4 regions of the Metabacillus elymi genome follow, and region 4 is predicted to be linked to each of the others. Evidence: riboswitches for the same ligand, from Rfam matches in the RefSeq annotation. Region 4 holds a riboswitch; each other region holds the start of a gene.
The links. A riboswitch is a leader RNA that binds a small molecule or an ion and turns the genes downstream of it on or off. The one in region 4 is predicted to bind S-adenosylmethionine.
Positions count from the first base shown of each region.

Region 1: linked by a shared signal. The riboswitch ahead of HUW50_RS13430 (bifunctional homocysteine S-methyltransferase/methylenetetrahydrofolate reductase) and the one ahead of mtnK (S-methyl-5-thioribose kinase) in region 4 are both predicted to bind S-adenosylmethionine.
Region 2: linked by a shared signal. The riboswitch ahead of HUW50_RS23925 (2-hydroxyacid dehydrogenase) and the one ahead of mtnK (S-methyl-5-thioribose kinase) in region 4 are both predicted to bind S-adenosylmethionine.
Region 3: linked by a shared signal. The riboswitch ahead of HUW50_RS04850 (methionine ABC transporter ATP-binding protein) and the one ahead of mtnK (S-methyl-5-thioribose kinase) in region 4 are both predicted to bind S-adenosylmethionine.

Region 1 is NZ_CP055263.1:2,817,783-2,822,001, forward strand. Features, by position in the region: gene metH (methionine synthase) at 1-344, opposite strand, end outside; gene HUW50_RS13430 (bifunctional homocysteine S-methyltransferase/methylenetetrahydrofolate reductase) at 337-2,190, opposite strand; SAM riboswitch class I at 2,293-2,563, opposite strand; gene HUW50_RS27540 (hypothetical protein) at 2,592-2,645, shown strand; gene HUW50_RS13435 (YajQ family cyclic di-GMP-binding protein) at 2,811-3,302, opposite strand; gene HUW50_RS13440 (CvfB family protein) at 3,484-4,219, shown strand, end outside.
Region 2 is NZ_CP055263.1:5,185,188-5,189,406, forward strand. Features, by position in the region: gene HUW50_RS23920 (molybdopterin-containing oxidoreductase family protein) at 1-1,356, opposite strand, end outside; SAM riboswitch class I at 1,517-1,606, shown strand; gene HUW50_RS23925 (2-hydroxyacid dehydrogenase) at 1,736-2,737, shown strand; gene HUW50_RS23930 (FGGY-family carbohydrate kinase) at 2,753-4,210, shown strand.
Region 3 is NZ_CP055263.1:988,548-992,766, reverse strand. Features, by position in the region: gene HUW50_RS04860 (SCP2 sterol-binding domain-containing protein) at 202-519, shown strand; gene HUW50_RS04855 (O-acetylhomoserine aminocarboxypropyltransferase/cysteine synthase family protein) at 661-1,974, shown strand; SAM riboswitch class I at 2,342-2,450, shown strand; gene HUW50_RS04850 (methionine ABC transporter ATP-binding protein) at 2,584-3,609, shown strand; gene HUW50_RS04845 (methionine ABC transporter permease) at 3,602-4,219, shown strand, end outside.
Region 4 is NZ_CP055263.1:3,935,530-3,939,748, reverse strand. Features, by position in the region: gene HUW50_RS18080 (pyridoxal phosphate-dependent aminotransferase) at 1-359, opposite strand, end outside; gene HUW50_RS18075 (carbon-nitrogen family hydrolase) at 462-1,250, shown strand; SAM riboswitch class I at 1,390-1,546, shown strand; gene mtnK (S-methyl-5-thioribose kinase) at 1,652-2,845, shown strand; gene mtnA (S-methyl-5-thioribose-1-phosphate isomerase) at 3,010-4,062, shown strand; gene HUW50_RS18060 (hypothetical protein) at 4,119-4,219, opposite strand, start outside.

The DNA of each region.
Region 1 (4,219 bases), 1.1 Mb from region 4:
TATCTTGGTTTTTCAGGTGTGGAAAATTTATCAGCTGCGTTTTTTGCAATTTTAGCTGATTCAATATTAAGTTCAAGGGCGAAAGAACCTAGGTCGTATTCATCTAAAACAAGACTAGTAGCTCCAAATGTGTTTGTTGAAATGATATCTGAGCCTGCTTCAAGATAGGCTTCATGAATCATTTCAATTGTTTTCGGTGCTGTTAAAGTTAAATATTCATTACAGCCTTCGTAGTCTTCACCACCAAAATCATCAGGTGTAAGATCAGCAGCTTGAATCATTGTACCCATTGCACCGTCAAGTACAAGTATCCGTTTTTTTATTTCATTTTTGATGCTACACATGTGTAATCTTCCTTTCAGCCAGTTGTTTTTCCTTCTCATGGATGTAATTGGTTAGCTCCACTGTAAGGTCGTACTGTAAAAATGGAGTTATTAAATAAATTCCATTAAATAAATCAAATGCTGTATCAATAAGATCCTTTGCAATGGCTAAGCCCTCTTGGCGGGCTTGTTCCTTATCTGTTCCAGCTGCTGCCATTTTTTCACGAATCGAATCTGAAAGTTTAATTCCAGGAATTTCATTATGAATAAATTCTGCGTTACGGCTTGATGTCAATGGCATGATCCCGATGTAAATAGGTGCTTTTAAGTTTCTGGTTTCCTCATATACATCGACAATTTGCTGACTTGAATAAAGAGGTTGTGAGATAAAATAATCTGCACCATGGGCAATTTTCTTTTCAAGTCTGACAACAGCCTTATCTAAGTGACGAACATTTGGATTAAAGGCAGCCGCAACTGAGAAGTTGGTTTTTTCACCTAATGGTTTACCGGAGTAAGAGACACCTTCATTGAATTGTTTAATTAAACTGATTAAATCAAACGAAGAGACATCATAAACAGAAGTTGCCCCAGGGAAATCACCAATTTTTGAAGGGTCACCAGTAATTGCTAGTACATCAGATAGTCCTAATGAATGTAAACCCATTAAATGAGACTGTAAGCCAATTAAGTTTCGATCACGACATGTAATATGAATTAATGCTCTGCCACCTGTTTTTTCTTTTGCGAGTATTCCGGCAGCTAGGTTACTTACCCGTGGAGAAGCAAGCGAGTTATCTGCAAGAGTCAAAGCATCGATACCTGCATGATGAAGCGCTTGTGCCCCTTCAAGGAATTTATTCATTCCAAGCTTCTTCGGTGGGTCAAGCTCAACAATAACTGAACGTTTTTCCTTTACAATCTCCTGAAGTGGAGGAAGTGTGTCAGTATTACTAGATGTGATATTTACTTGTACTTGCTTCGGAACTCTTACCTTTTTATCTGTAACAGGAGCAAGATGCCCTACAGCTTCAGCGATTGCTTGAATGTGTTTTGGTGTTGTTCCACAACAGCCACCAATTAGGCGAACACCTTGGTCTCTAAATTTCAGAGCGCTCTCCTTAAAGTAACCTTCATCAGATTCATAAACAAGACGACCTTCATTTAAAGCAGGTAAGCTACTGTTCGGGAATACAGATAGATAGGCTGACTCAAGAAGCGGAACCTCCTCAAGAGATTGAATCATATGGTATGGACCTAAACGACAGTTTAAGCCAATTACATTTGCACCAAGCTCTTCGAGAGTTGAAAAAGCATCTGTTAATGCTGTTCCATCTTGTAAAACACCTGCTTCATGGAGGGATACATTGGCAATGATTGGTTTATTTGTTTCCTTTTTTGCAATTTGGAGTACTGTTTTCATTTCCTCTAAATCATAGTAGGTTTCAAGTAATAGGCCGTCTACATCTTCATTTAGTAAGATAAACAACTGCTCTCTAAAATTGCGTTTAATTTCTTCAAGTGTATGGGCACTTTTTTTGAAGGAACGAACTCCGCCAATAGTTCCAAATACATACGTCGAAGAAGTAGCTGCTCGTTTGGCAATTTCAACAGCAGTTTTGTTAATTTGTCTAATTTCATCCTCTAGGCCGTAACGTGAGAGTTTAATATCATTTGCCCCATAGGTGTTCGTCTGAATTAGGTTAGCACCGGCTTGAATATATGCTTGATGAACGCGCTTGACATCATCAGGTTTTGATAGGTTTAATTCTTCAAAACAACGATCAACACCATGGGAATAAAGCATTGTTCCCATTGCACCGTCCCCAATTAAAATCTTACTTTTTAAGTCTTCCAAAAAGCTCATAGAAAAGCCTCCGATCTATGTAGTAGTGTGAGGAGAAAAGATGAATCGAAATAATAATAAAAAAAGCCCTCTTAAGAAGAAGGCTGAATGATTCAAAGCTTCCCCTTATCTTTCAAGCATCTTACATGCTTAGCTGGAATTAGCACCTTGGCACTCGGAGGATAAGTAGGATAGATTAAATTGTTTAGAAAGGTTGTAAACCATACTGTTGTTTGTTTTCTATCCGCACCTGCAAGCTTTGTAGATGCGGATAGAAAACAACTTAAGGTTTATTTTCTTCTTTGAACAATCAACTAAAATCCAGGTCTTCACTCGTTATGGACCGGTTGCTGAAGCTTCATAGGGCCAGTCCCTCAGCTTCTCTTGATAAGATATGAAATTATTGTATTTACTTTAATATATTGAAAAGTGTTACAACTAATTTATCTAATATTATGAAAAATATCAATAGTTAAATGATATTTTTCATAATATTAAGTGTGGGAAAAGGTGGTAATCAAGTTTTGAAACGTAAAAAAGGCAGTTCATGTGACAACGATTTGTTTGATGAACTGCCTGGGAAAATCATATAAGATTACTTTGGGTAGGAACTTTGACATCCAGCTCCAGCGCTTTTGTTTTTAGCGATAATTAATAAACTGTACGTCAATTGGCAGGTCAGCTTCTCTTATTGCAGCAATGACTTGTTGTAAATCGTCTCGGCTTTTTCCTGTTACACGAATTTGATCATCTTGAATTTGAGTTTTCACCTTTAAGCCAGCGTTTTTAATAAGCGTATTTATTTTTTTGGCATTGTCTTTATCAATCCCAGAAACTAATTCTGCTCTTTGACGAACTGTTCCACCTGAGGCATTCTCAATTTTTTTATACGAAATATTTTTAATTGGTACATTTCGTTTAACAAGTTTTGATAATAGGACATCTTTTAGTTGGTCTAGCTTATACTCATCGTCTGAGACTAAAACTAGTTCTTCTTTTTCTAATGATATATTACTTTTGCTCCCTTTGAAATCATAACGAGTAGCAATTTCTTTCATTGCTATACTAATTGCATTTGTCACTTCAGGGAATTCAATTTTGGATACAATATCAAATGAACTATCTTTCGCCATATTAATCCTCCATTACGTATATAATATGGTTAGATTATAGTAAAATAAAACAATGTTCACAACTTTTTAAACGCTCAGGTGATTATTGAGTATAATTGTTTGCTGAAAACGACGTATAAATGATGAGAAAGTGAGAACTAATAATATTTTCACTTAAATGATGAAAGGAACGATAAATGATATGATGCCAGGCACATTTGCAATATTAACGATAGATGAAAAGGTTGATTATGGATACTTCTTAACAGATGGAGATGAGCGTGTACTATTACATAAAAGCGAAGTGATAGGAGAAATCGAGGTTGGAGAAAAAATTGAGGTCTTTTTCGTGATTGATGCTCAAGAACGATTGTATGCAACAATGAAAAAACCACTGATTACGGATCAATCATATGGTTGGGTCGAAGTGGTAGATGTAGTAGATGATATGGGGGCATTTGTGGATATTGGCTTGAGTAAGGATGCTCTTGTTGCAATGGATCACCTCCCGTTTTTAAGAGAAGTATGGCCTAAACCAGGGGACAAGCTTTATTGTACATTAAAGGTTTCAGGAAATGGCCGTTTTTTTGTTCGCCTAGCGACAGAGGAAATTGTTGAACCTCTCTTTAAAGATGCTGATCGTTCGTTGTTTAATAAAGAAATATCAGGAACTGTCTACAGAATGATTGTAGCAGGTTCATTCATATTAACTGAAGAAGGCTATAAAGGTTTTATCCATTCCTCACAGCGAACCGTTGAGCCGCGTTTAGGTGAAACAGTAACAGGACGAGTTATTGACGTGAAGGAAGATGGGACTCTTAACGTCAGTTTATTGCCTCGTAAGCATGAGGCATTGAGTGGTGATGCAGAACGAATTTATGGTTATATGCAAGAAAGAGGCGGAGCTATGCCTTTCAATGATAAAAGTGATCCAGATG
Region 2 (4,219 bases), 1.2 Mb from region 4:
AGGTTCCTGCAGATGGATATAGTTATGCCAGTAAGACGTATAAAAATCAGTATTTTCAAAAGCTGAAGTAGCAGGTAAAACAATGTCTGCAAACATAGCTGTTTCCGTTAAAAACAAGTCATGAACGACAGTGAATAAATCTTCACGAGCAAGACCCTCACGTACCTTATTAGCATCTGGAGTCACAACAGCTGGGTTGCTTCCATATATGAACAATGAGCGAATGGGCTCTTCTGTTTCAAGTAACGCTTTACCTAATTGGTTCATATTTATTGTTCGAGTTTGCTTTTTCATAAGATCTGGTCGTTGCAGCGCTTTTGTATTATGGGCTAAATAGGCAGAGTTTGATTTCAGAGCTCCCCCACCCTTCAGAGCCCACTGTCCTGTTAGTGCAGGTAAACACGCAATTGTCCTAACAATCATTCCACCATTATCATGATGCTGAAGTCCATTTCCAATTCTTATCATCGAAGGAGAGGTCTCTCCGTACATCCGAGCTAACGTATAAATGTCTTCTACAGAAACTCCTGTAATATCTGAAACCATTTGTGGATCATAGTTCTTAACATGTTCTTCTAGTTCTTCATAACCAACTGTATACTCTTTTAAAAATGATCGATTAACAAGCTTTTCTTTATATAAAACATGCATAATCCCTAATGCGAGCGCTCCATCCGTACCAGGGAGAATCGGAATAAACCAATCTGCCATTCTTCCAGTTTGATTTTTATGGACATCTATGACAACAATTTTTGCGCCATTTTTTTTAGCCCTTTGTGCGATCGTCATTTGGTGCATATTTGTACTAACAGCGTTTATTCCCCACATTATAAATAGCTTAGTTTCCGTCATTTCCTCTGGATCAGTGCCGTAACTTCCCCCCATTGTGTAGCTATAACCTTTCGAACCAGCAACTGAACAAATAGACCGGTCAAGTTGACTTGACCCTAAACGATGAAAGAAGCGGCGATCCATTCCTTCTGCATTAATATTTCCCATATTGCCGTAAAAACTGTATGGAAGAATTGATTCTGATCCTTCATTTGAGATTAGTTTTTTCCAATGATTTGTAATCGTTTCGATTGCCTCTTGCCAGCTAATTGGGTGAAATTTGCCCTCTCCCTTTTCGCCAATACGTTTCAAAGGTGTTTTAATTCTCTTTTGATCATAGATGCGTTCACCCATGTTCCGCACTTTATTGCAAATATTCCCTTTCGTAACAGGATGTTCAGGATCACCTTCGATTTTAACGATTTTTCCTTCTTTTTTGTGTATCAGTAATCCGCACTGATCTGGACAGTCAAGTGAACAAACTGAAGGCACAACACCATCTTCTATATTTATATATTCCTGCATAACTAGTATCCTTTCATGAAAAAATTGCTTTATAAATTATAACATATCGAACCAATCTTTAGAAAGTTTAGAAAATAGATTGACTTACCTATAATTTTTATTTAATATTTAATACATTGTCTAAATATATAAACAATTTAATCAATTAAATATTTTGTTATTTCTATTAAGAGAGGTGGAGGGACTGGCCCGTCGAAACCTCGGCAACATAATGTGCCAATTCCAGCAAGCATTGCTTGAAAGATAGAAAGAGCTGCCCTTATAGTTTATTGTGAGAACGATAATAAATAACCATCTCTTTCCAACATTTTGGGAAGAGATTTTTTTATTTTTTTGAATTAAAGGGTTGTTTTCAAAGCAAAAAGAGGAGATGAAGAAAATGAATGTCTTAGTAACAGCACCGTATAACGACGAAGGTCTAGTCAAATTAAAGGAACTTTTTGGCGATTGTACCTATCGCTGTTGGAAAGAGAATGGTAGAGCCTATAACGAAGCTGAGTTAATCGCTCTATTAAAAGAATCAAAGGCCGAGGGATTAATAGCTGAGTTAGATAAAGTGACTGAAAATGTATTTGCAGAAGTACCTGAATTGAAATTTGTTGGTGTGTGTCGTGGCATGCCTTCCAATGTTGATGTTGAAGCTGCAACCAAAAGAGGAATTCCGGTATTTTATACCCCCGCTCGAAATGCACAAGCAGTTGCTGAATTGTTCATTGGCAATCTCATTACTTTCTATAGACATACAATCGCCTCCTCTGAATGGTTGAAGCAGGAAAAATGGGATGGAGACTACTTGCAAGCATATTTAAAGTTCAAAGGAAATGAGATTACAGGAAAAACTATTGGAATGGTAGGATTCGGTGCCGTTGGTCAGAGAATTGCTTCTGTTCTTGAAAGTTTTCAATGCAGCATTCAATACTATGATCCATATGTTGAAAGCCAAAATCCCAACCATACTCGTGTATCCTTGGATGAGGTTTTTTCAACTAGTGATGTCGTATCTATTCACCTACCTCGTACCGAAGAAACAATCGGAATGATAGATGAACATTATTTAGGACTTATGAAGGAAGAAGCAATCTTAGTAAATACGTCAAGAGCAGTTGTCGTTAAGCGAGATGCACTTGTTCATGTCTTAAAAGAAGGTAAAATTCGTGGGGCTATTTTAGATGTATTTTATCATGAACCACCAGATAAAAGTGATTATGAAATCATCAAATTGCCAAATGTTTTAGCTACCCCCCACCTTGCTGGTGCAAGTTATGAGGTTGAGGATCATCACGTATCGATTATGAATCAAGCGTTAACGAAGTGGTATATAAAACGTACTCTTGACGTTCCGACAATCTATAATCAAAAAAGTCTAAATGTAAAGTCATAGAAAGAAGTGAATAAAGTGACATTAAAACAAGGTTATTTAGTATTTGATATTGGCACAGGAAATGCTAGAGTAGCAATTGTTGCGACTACAGGTGAGGTTATAGCTGTCGAAAGAGAGGATATTCAGTATGAAACCGAATCTCTTTATCCAGATAGTCGTTACTTTTCACCTGATTTACTTTGGAAACAACTTATTTTTTTGGCGAAAAATGTAATTACTCGTGCACCTTATATTTCAATCAAGGCTATTACCTCGACAAGTCAGCGCCAAGGGATTGTCTTACAGGACCGGGATGGAAACTCATTTATCGGCTTACCAAACATTGATAATCGTGGTCGTGAATGGGAACGCACATTGCCAGATCCAGAAATTATCTTTAAAACAACTGGTAGGTTACCTTCTGCATTGTTTTCGGCTTTAAAGCTTGTTGCCCTTAAGAACCGACAGCCTATGTTATGGGATAAAATCGATACATTTACTAGTATTAGTGACTGGATTACTTATAAATTAAGTGGTGTCTTAGTCTATGAGCCATCCCAGGCAACAGAATCACTGCTATATGATGTTCAAAAAACAGATTGGTCTGATGTGATGTGTGAACAATTTGGGATTTCTAGAAAGTTTTTACCAGAAATTAAAGCATCTGGCACAATACTTGGTGAAATAACACCAACAATCGCAAATGAGTTAGGGTTAAAGCAGGATGTTTTGATTATTGTCGGTGGCGGAGATACTCAACTCGCAATTGAAAGTACATTTGCCGAAAATCGAGATGTCGTCATTGTATCAGGTACAACCACCCCTATTTGCAAAATGACAAATGAATATCGAGTGGATCATGAAAAAAGAGCTTGGACGAATGCTTATACACAAAAAAATACATGGCTACTTGAAACGAATCCAGGGATTACCGGACTAAATTATCAAAAATTAAAAGCTATTTTCTATCCTAATGAAAGTTATCAACAAATGGAAGATGAAATGAGTAAGCTCGAGAACATTGATTGTGTATCAGCGTTAGGTATGTATCTTACTGATGAGAAGAATGCTTCAAAGAAAGGCGGATTTATTTTCAATACTCCATTAGCACATGACTTAACTCGCGCTCATTTTGTCGCTTCTGCTTTATGGGAAATTGCTTGCACAATCAGGTGGCATTATGATCAATTATGTGAAGTAAGTTCTTTCGATTTACCATATGTGTGGGCATGTGGCGGCGGTTTTCAAAGTAGAACTTTAGCAAAATTTGTAGCCAATCTCTTACAAAAAGACGTATATATTCGTCAAGGATACAGTCAAGCATCTGCTGTTGGTGCCACTGTTATTTGCAACAAGACATTAGGATTAACTGACAAACTATCAGATGAAATCAATATAATTAAGCCTGATATTCAACACAATGACGTTATGTATGAAGAGTGGAAAAAAGCACAACATTTTTTTTCTAAAATGAATGTAACCTATAACAAATAAAGTTACATT
Region 3 (4,219 bases), 2.8 Mb from region 4:
GACCTATGATTCATAAAACAAATAAGATAGGTAGTATAAAGATTCAGGTAAGTCTTGCTAATATGACATATTTCTTGGGAAATATTAATAATCCCACAAATAATGAATAAATAAGCAGAAACTGTCGACTTATTAATAAAGGATTCTTCCGTGATTCAATGAAGTTATTAAATAGCTTGATTGATATCGGAGGTTTTTTTTATGTATATGACAACGTTTATTTCTAATTTTAATAAAGCTCGGTTTTTAACTCCAATACTTTTGAATCAAACTCTAATAGTAGAAATAAAACCTCAGCAAGAGATTAGTCATTTTATTGAACTATCATCAAAAGGGGCTAAAACGTTACATACTCAACCTTCGAAAATTGACTTTGTCATGGAAGGAGAAGGCTATGACCTCGAACAAGTATTATTAAACACTGTAAGCTTAAAGCAATTAATTGCTTTTGGGAAAATTACGATCAAAGGGTCTTATCGTAATTTTTTAAAATTCGAGGCAATCATAAAGTTAAGTTGATAAGGGGAAATCCTTGAATCTGAAGTTTGAAATCGTTTACTATATAGGTAGACTAATAGGTATAGGAATTTGCATCTTAGAATTCAAAACCAACAGTGAAGTATTTTTTGATAAATACATCTTGTAATAGGAGGAGTTAAGATGCAAGAGAAAAATTACCGGCCTGAAACGGTCACAATTCACGGAGGGCTAAAGAAAGATTCAATGACAGGTGCCAGGTCTGTGCCTATTTATCAATCAAATGCTTACTTATTTGAGAATACTGAGCACGCAGCTAACCTCTTTGGTTTAAAAGAACCAGGATATATTTATACCCGAATTCACAATCCAACTTCAACTGTTTTTGAAGAAAGAATTGCACAGCTTGAAGGTGGCATAGGTAGCTTAGCGGTATCTAGTGGAATGGCGGCGATTACACTTTCGGTTTTAAATATTGCTGGAGCAGGTGATGAAATTGTATCTGCTTCAACATTATACGGGGGAACTTACAATCTTTTTGCAAATACTTTACCGAAATATGGAATAGATACAGTGTTTGTTGATCCGAAAAATCCTGAAAACTTCCGTTCTGCTATTTCACCTAAAACAAAAGCTATATTCGCTGAAACCATTGGAAATCCAAGTTTAGATGTACTTGATATTGAAGCTGTCGCGAATATAGCTCATGAAGCTGGGATTCCGTTAATTGTAGATAATACATTTGCTACACCTTATCTTTGCCGGCCGATTGAACATGGTGCAGATATCGTTATCCACTCAGCAACAAAATGGTTATTAGGAAATGGGACAACTCTAGGAGGAGTAATCGTTGATGGTGGGAAGTTTGATTGGAATAACCCTAAATTCCCTGGTTTTACGACCCCTGATCCGAGTTATCATGATCTAGTATATGCAGAAGCATTAGGCGAGCAGGCATTCATTATTAAAGCTAGAGTTCAATTGCTAAGAGACTTAGGTCCCGCAATTAGCCCATATAATGCATTCCAATTCACACTAGGTTTAGAAACTCTTCATGTTCGAATGAAAGAGCATGTTGCTAATGCTAGAAAGATGGTTAAGTATTTAGTGCAGCACCCTTCTGTTGAATGGGTTCTATATCCTGAACTTTCGGATCATCCTGCAAAAGATTTAGCAGCAAAATATTTACCTAATGGTGCTGGATCCGTTATCGTTTTCGGAATAAAGGGTGGACGAGAGGCAGGAGCTGCTGTTATTAATAATGTAGAACTGTGGTCACACGTTGCGAACGTAGGGGATGCAAAAAGTTTGATCATCCATCCTGCTAGTACAACCCATCAACAGTTAAATACAGAGGACTTAAAAAGATCGGGAGTAACGGAGGACTTAATTCGCTTATCGGTTGGAATAGAGCATATTCAAGATATCATCGATGATCTTGATCAAGCTATTTACAAAGCAACTGGCGTTAAGGGAACCGAAAGTGTACATATTTAAATATTGAATATAAAGGGATGACTTTCATGCAAAGTCATCCCTTTTTTACCAGGAAATTATAAAATTCGTTGAATTGTGGATAAGTGCACGACATTCAGCTCCAGCGCCTAGCCCCGACAAGCATAAGCTAATTTAGAATTGAAGGCAAAAAACGCCTTCTATTCTAAATCATCTTATGCTTGTCGGGGCTGATCAAGGCGCTTGCGCTTTTGTTCCTGGAGTTATCCTATAATAGTTTATCACTAAAATAAAATGCAATTTTTAGAAAAAAGAGAATTTGTTTGACATGATTTTTAATTGCATGATACAATCACAAACGTACTTAAGCTCACTAAAATTTAATTTAACTTTAATTATATACGTAGTTCTCTTATCAAGAGAGGTGGAGGGAAGTGCCCTATGAAGCCCGGCAACCATCAACATTTGTTGAAGTGGTGCCAATTCACACAAAGCTGTTTAGCTTTGAGAGATGAGAGAAAGGACATTTTTGTGCCTTTCTGCTCATTGCAGAAGGGTTTTTTTCTTTATCAAAATACTATATTGCAACATGAATTTTCCATAAAAGTGATAGATTGAAGTGAGGTATTCGAACTGAAAGAAGGTGACAACTTGATTACATTAAAGAATGTTAATAAAGTTTATCAAACAAAATCAGGTAATGTAACGGCTGTTAATAATGTGAATCTAAAAATTGATAAGGGTGAAATTTTCGGGATTATTGGATATAGTGGAGCGGGTAAAAGTTCACTAATCCGGTTGTTGAATGGACTAGAAAAACCAACCAGTGGTGATATTAGCGTTGCTGGTAGTCAAATAGATTCAATTGGTGGAGTGAAATTACGAAAAGCGCGTTTAGAAATAAGTATGATTTTTCAGCATTTCAATCTTTTATGGTCTCGAACAGTGAGAGAAAATATTGCTTTTCCATTAGAAATTGCAGGTGTAAAAAGAGCTGAACGTTTGAAACGAGTGGATGAGCTGATCAAGCTTGTAGGACTTGAAGGTCGTGAGAATGCATATCCCTCACAATTAAGTGGTGGGCAAAAGCAACGTGTAGGAATTGCGCGAGCATTGGCTAATAACCCTAAAGTATTATTATGTGATGAAGCTACATCAGCTTTAGATCCCCAAACAACGGATTCTATATTAGATTTGCTTGTAGATATTAATAAACGACTTGGACTTACAATTGTGCTGATTACTCATGAGATGCATGTTATACGAAAAATATGTCATCGTGTAGCTGTGATGGAAAATGGGGAGGTAGTTGAAGAAGGGGATGTACTCGACGTTTTTAAGCATCCTAAACAACCAATTACTAAGCGCTTTGTGAAACAAGTTACAGAACCAGAGGAAACGAATGAAGTAGTGGCAAATCTTTTAGAGAATTATCCAAAGGGTAAGGTTATTCAATTAACCTTTGTTGGTGAATCAGCAGAGCAACCATTGATAACAAATCTAATTAGAAAGTTTGCAATCGATGTGAATATTTTACAAGGGAAGATTTCACAAACACAAAGTGGATCATATGGAAGTCTGTTTATTCATTTAGATGGAGATGAACAAGAATTAAATCGAGCATTAGAGTTTATTTATAATCAACACATTGAGGTGGAGGTGATTGCCAATGCTTGAACAGCTTCTACCTGAAGTAGATTGGGAAAAGGTTTGGCTTGCAACAAAGGAAACAATCTATATGACAAGCTTATCGGTTGTGGCGACATTTATTTTAGGAATTATTCTAGGTTTACTGTTATTTTTAACAGCAAAGGGAAACATATGGGAAAGTAAGTATGTTAATAATCTAGTTGCAGGAATTGTTAACATATTTAGATCAATACCATTTATTATTTTAATTATTTTATTATTACCTTTTACAAAAGTACTTGTTGGAACAATACTCGGTGCAAATGCCGCATTACCAGCGTTAATAATCGGGGCAGCTCCTTTTTATGGGCGCATGGTCGAGATTGCTTTAAGGGAAATTGATAAAGGTGTCATTGAAGCTGCTAAATCTATGGGTGCTAAAACAAGCACAATTATTTGGAAGGTCCTTTTACCCGAAGCGATGCCAGCGTTAGTTTCTGGTATTACAGTTACCGCTATTGCGTTAATAGGGTATACAGCAATGGCAGGTGCTATTGGTGCTGGTGGATTAGGGAATCTAGCATTTATGGAAGGTTTTAACCGTGGGAATAATCAAGTAACATTAATAGCAACGGTTATCATATTAATTTTCGTGTTT
Region 4 (4,219 bases):
TCCCCTGGATTCAACAAGCATTGAGGAACCTCAACAAGTCCTGCCTTTCCACCGAATAGAATCGATACTTCAGTCGATGGATCAATTTCAACTCCATATTCCCTTTTATAAAAAGTTGCGATCGCTTCCTTCAAGAAAGTATGACCACGAAATGGAGAGTACTTATGGAATTGTGGTTTTTCCACTGCATTTTGCATGGCTTTAACAATATGATCAGGTGTAGGCTGATCTGGATTTCCTTGACCTAGATTAATAACATCATGACCCTGTGCAATAATTTTATTTACCTTTTCAACTAGACTTGCAAAGAATTGCTTCGGTAATGTTTCTAATAATTGTGATTGTTTAAAGGTTTTCATTTTTAACACCTTCTCAAAAAATTCTTGAAATTCTAGTCACAAATAATATATTGTTAGAATCAACTTGTAAAGTAAAATTTAAAAATGAAGGTGTGATTTTGATTGAAACCTGTCATTACTTGTATACAACTTGATATTAAATTCGGTGATCCCGCATTCAACTATCAGCAAGTAGAGGAAAAAGTAGCTGTTGCAGTAGAAAAGGATAATCCAGCGATCATCGTTTTACCTGAGCTTTGGACAACAGGCTATGACCTTACTCGCTTAGATGTGATAGCCGATGAAAAAGGGGAAAAAACGAAACAATTTCTTTCCCAACTCGCAAAAAAATACCATGTTAACATCATCGGTGGGTCTGTTGCTAAAAAGATGCAGGACAATGTCACCAACACGATGTACATCATGAACAACCAAGGTGAGTTTGTTCATGAATATAGTAAACTCCACTTATTCAAATTAATGGATGAACATCATTACTTAACTGCAGGAACTGCAAAAGGATTATTCGAAATCAATGGAATAAAAAGTGCTGGTGTAATTTGCTATGATATTCGTTTTCCGGAATGGATTCGTGCTCATACAACAAAAGGAGCAGAGATTCTATTTGTAGTAGCTGAATGGCCTTTACCTCGACTAAATCATTGGAGAACATTGCTTTTAAGTCGTGCAATCGAAAACCAATGTTATGTTGTAGCTTGTAATCGATCAGGCTCTGATCCTAATAACGAATTTGCTGGTCATTCCATGATAATCGATCCTTGGGGTACGATTATCGCAGAGGCTGACGAAAACACTGGTTTCATTTCAGCAGAAATCGATGTTGAAACAGTCAAACAAGTAAGAGGGCAAATTCCTGTATTTGAAGACCGACTTCCTGACTATTATAAGTGATTTTCATATTAACTGTTGACAAATCCAAATAATCATTGGTAACATGCTAATCAAGCATTACATTTTCTTAATAGCGAAAATGTTCTAAAAATAACGTAATTTAGTAAACATTAATTTTTTAATGTTTATCCATATTGATCTCTTATCAAGAGTTGGCAGAGGGACTTGGCCCTATGACGCCGCAGCAACCGACCATACTACCATTGCAAAATGGGGTGATTCTATTCACCTTGGAATATTCCAATAGGGCACGGTGCTAATTCCATCAGAAAGGCGATCTTTCTGACAGATGAGAGGTGCGAAGCGACGCCTTCAAGCCTCTTTCATACTGAAAGGGGCTTTTCTTATTTTCTAAAGAAAAGCCTCCATCAATCAAACTACTAATATTTGGAGGTATTATTATGTCTACTAAAAAGTCATCTGTATATGAACCATTAACTGAAAGTGGTGCAATCGCTCTAGCTAAACGATTACAACTATTCGAAGAAAATAGTAATCTACTTTGCAATGAAATTGGAGATGGAAACTTAAATCTCGTTTTCAAAGTTAAAGATAGTAAAACAGAAGAAAGTATCATCATTAAACAAGCACTTCCATATGCAAAGGTAGTAGGTGAAAGCTGGCCATTAACATTAGATCGTGCCCGTATCGAAACACATGCATTATTAAAACAAGCGGAATTTGTTCCTCAGTATGTACCAAAGGTTTTTTACTCCGATGAAAAGCTTGCCATTACGATAATGGAGGACTTATCACGCCTTCAAATATCTCGAGCTGCACTCATTGAAGGTAAAGATTTACTCCTGCTTTCAAAACATATCGGAGAATTTTTAGCTAAAACTTTATTTTACACATCCGACTATGCTGTTAATCAACATTATAAAAAATCATTAGTCAAACAGTTTATCAATCCTGATCTTTGCAAAATAACTGAAGATCTTGTTTTCACAGATCCATTCTTCGACCACGACACAAATGATTTTGAACCAGAGCTCGGGCAAGATGTTGAACAAATATGGCAAGATCAAGCTCTCAAGTTAGAAGTTGCTAAGCTTAAACAGAAATTTCTTACAAAAGCTGAAGCACTTGTCCATGGTGACTTACATACTGGAAGCATTTTTGCTGATGATAAGGAAACGAAAGTGATTGATCCTGAATTTGCTTACTTCGGACCGATCGGTTTTGATGTAGGCCAGGTATTCGGAAATTTCCTGTTAAATGCAATTTCACGAGATGTTGAAAACCAGGAAGTGCTTTTCACACATATCGAAACAACTTGGAATGTTTTTGTAGAAGAGTTTTCGAAAGCTTGGAAAAATGATGGTCTTGAGATCTTCACGAAAGTTGACGGATATTTAGAACATGTATTATCAGAAATTTTCGAAGAAGCAGTTGGTTTTGCTGGTTGTGAAATCATCCGCCGTACAATTGGTCTAGCACATGTAGCTGACCTTGATTCAATTCAGCCATATGAAAAAAGAATTTCAATAAAACAACTTGCTCTTACAATAGGTAGTGAACTTATAAAAAATCAAAAAACAATTAAAGATCCAACTCAATTTAAAGACTATGTGAAACAAACTGTAAATCAATAAGTCTATTTCTAAATAGTTTGTCCCTTTTGGATCCTTAAAGCAATTTAAAGAGTTTAAAACTAAGTAAATAAGCAAATTAGGCTTGATAGTATGAATTATCTAAAATTAACAATCATCGCAATTAGCTTTTAGAGAATTAGTAAAAAATAAAGGAGTTATTGAGCATGGCAACAACAAAATTTACGATTCCTCGTTCAGTTATTTGGAAGGATGAATCAATCTCCCTATTAAATCAGCAAAAAATTCCGCATGTAACAGAATATCTTGAATTAACAACGATAGAAGCTGTCTGGGAGGCAATTCAAACCTTAAAAGTAAGAGGTGCTCCTGCTATTGGGATTACTGCAGCATATGGCCTAGCATTATCAGCCTTACAAGATCAATCTAATTCACTTGAGGCTTTTCAGCTTAATCTTAAACAAAACCGAGATTATTTAGCTAGCTCAAGACCAACTGCTGTGAATTTAGTATGGGCTTTAGACAGATTGGTTACTAGTTTAGTTGAAACGAAATCCATCAATGAGGCTAAAACAAAGCTCGTACATGAAGCAATTCAAATTCAGGTAGAAGACGAAGAGGTTTGTCGATTAATTGGAGAACACGCACTCTCAGTTTTTAACGATGGTGATCGCATTATGACAATTTGTAATGCTGGGTCAATCGCAACGGCAAAATATGGAACAGCTTTAGCTCCATTTTATTTAGCAAAGGAAAAAAACAAAGCATTAAGTGTCTTTGCTTGTGAAACCCGTCCGGTTTTCCAAGGTGCACGATTAACAACATGGGAACTTATGCAGGCTGATGTTGATGTTACATTAATTACTGACAACATGGCGGCACATACAATTAAGTCAAAAAAAATCTCAGCTATTATTGTGGGTGCTGACCGTATTGCAGCTAATGGTGATACGGCAAACAAAATCGGTACATTCAATTTAGCACTATTGGCAAAATCTTTTAACATTCCATTTTATGTAGCAGCACCTCTATCTACATTTGATCCTTCTATTTCAGATGGTAATAAAATTCCAATTGAGGAGCGTAATCCGGAAGAAGTAACTGAGGTTAATGGTGTACGCATTGCTCCAGAGGGTGTAAAAGTATTTAACCCTGCATTTGACGTCACACCTTCCGAACTAATAACAGGAATCATTACAGAAAAAGGGATTCTTTCTGGTGATTATCAAGTATTAATTTCTGAATTATTTACTCTCTAAATTGACAAAGCAAAAACCTTAGTCCTCCATTTTTAACGGGCTAAGGTTTTTACTTTTTAGAATTTTTTTTGATACTTTGACTCATACTTGCTCCCTGATGCTTCCATTTTTTCTAACAACCCTTTTTTTTCAGCTTCTGAAATGATATGAAGCTTTG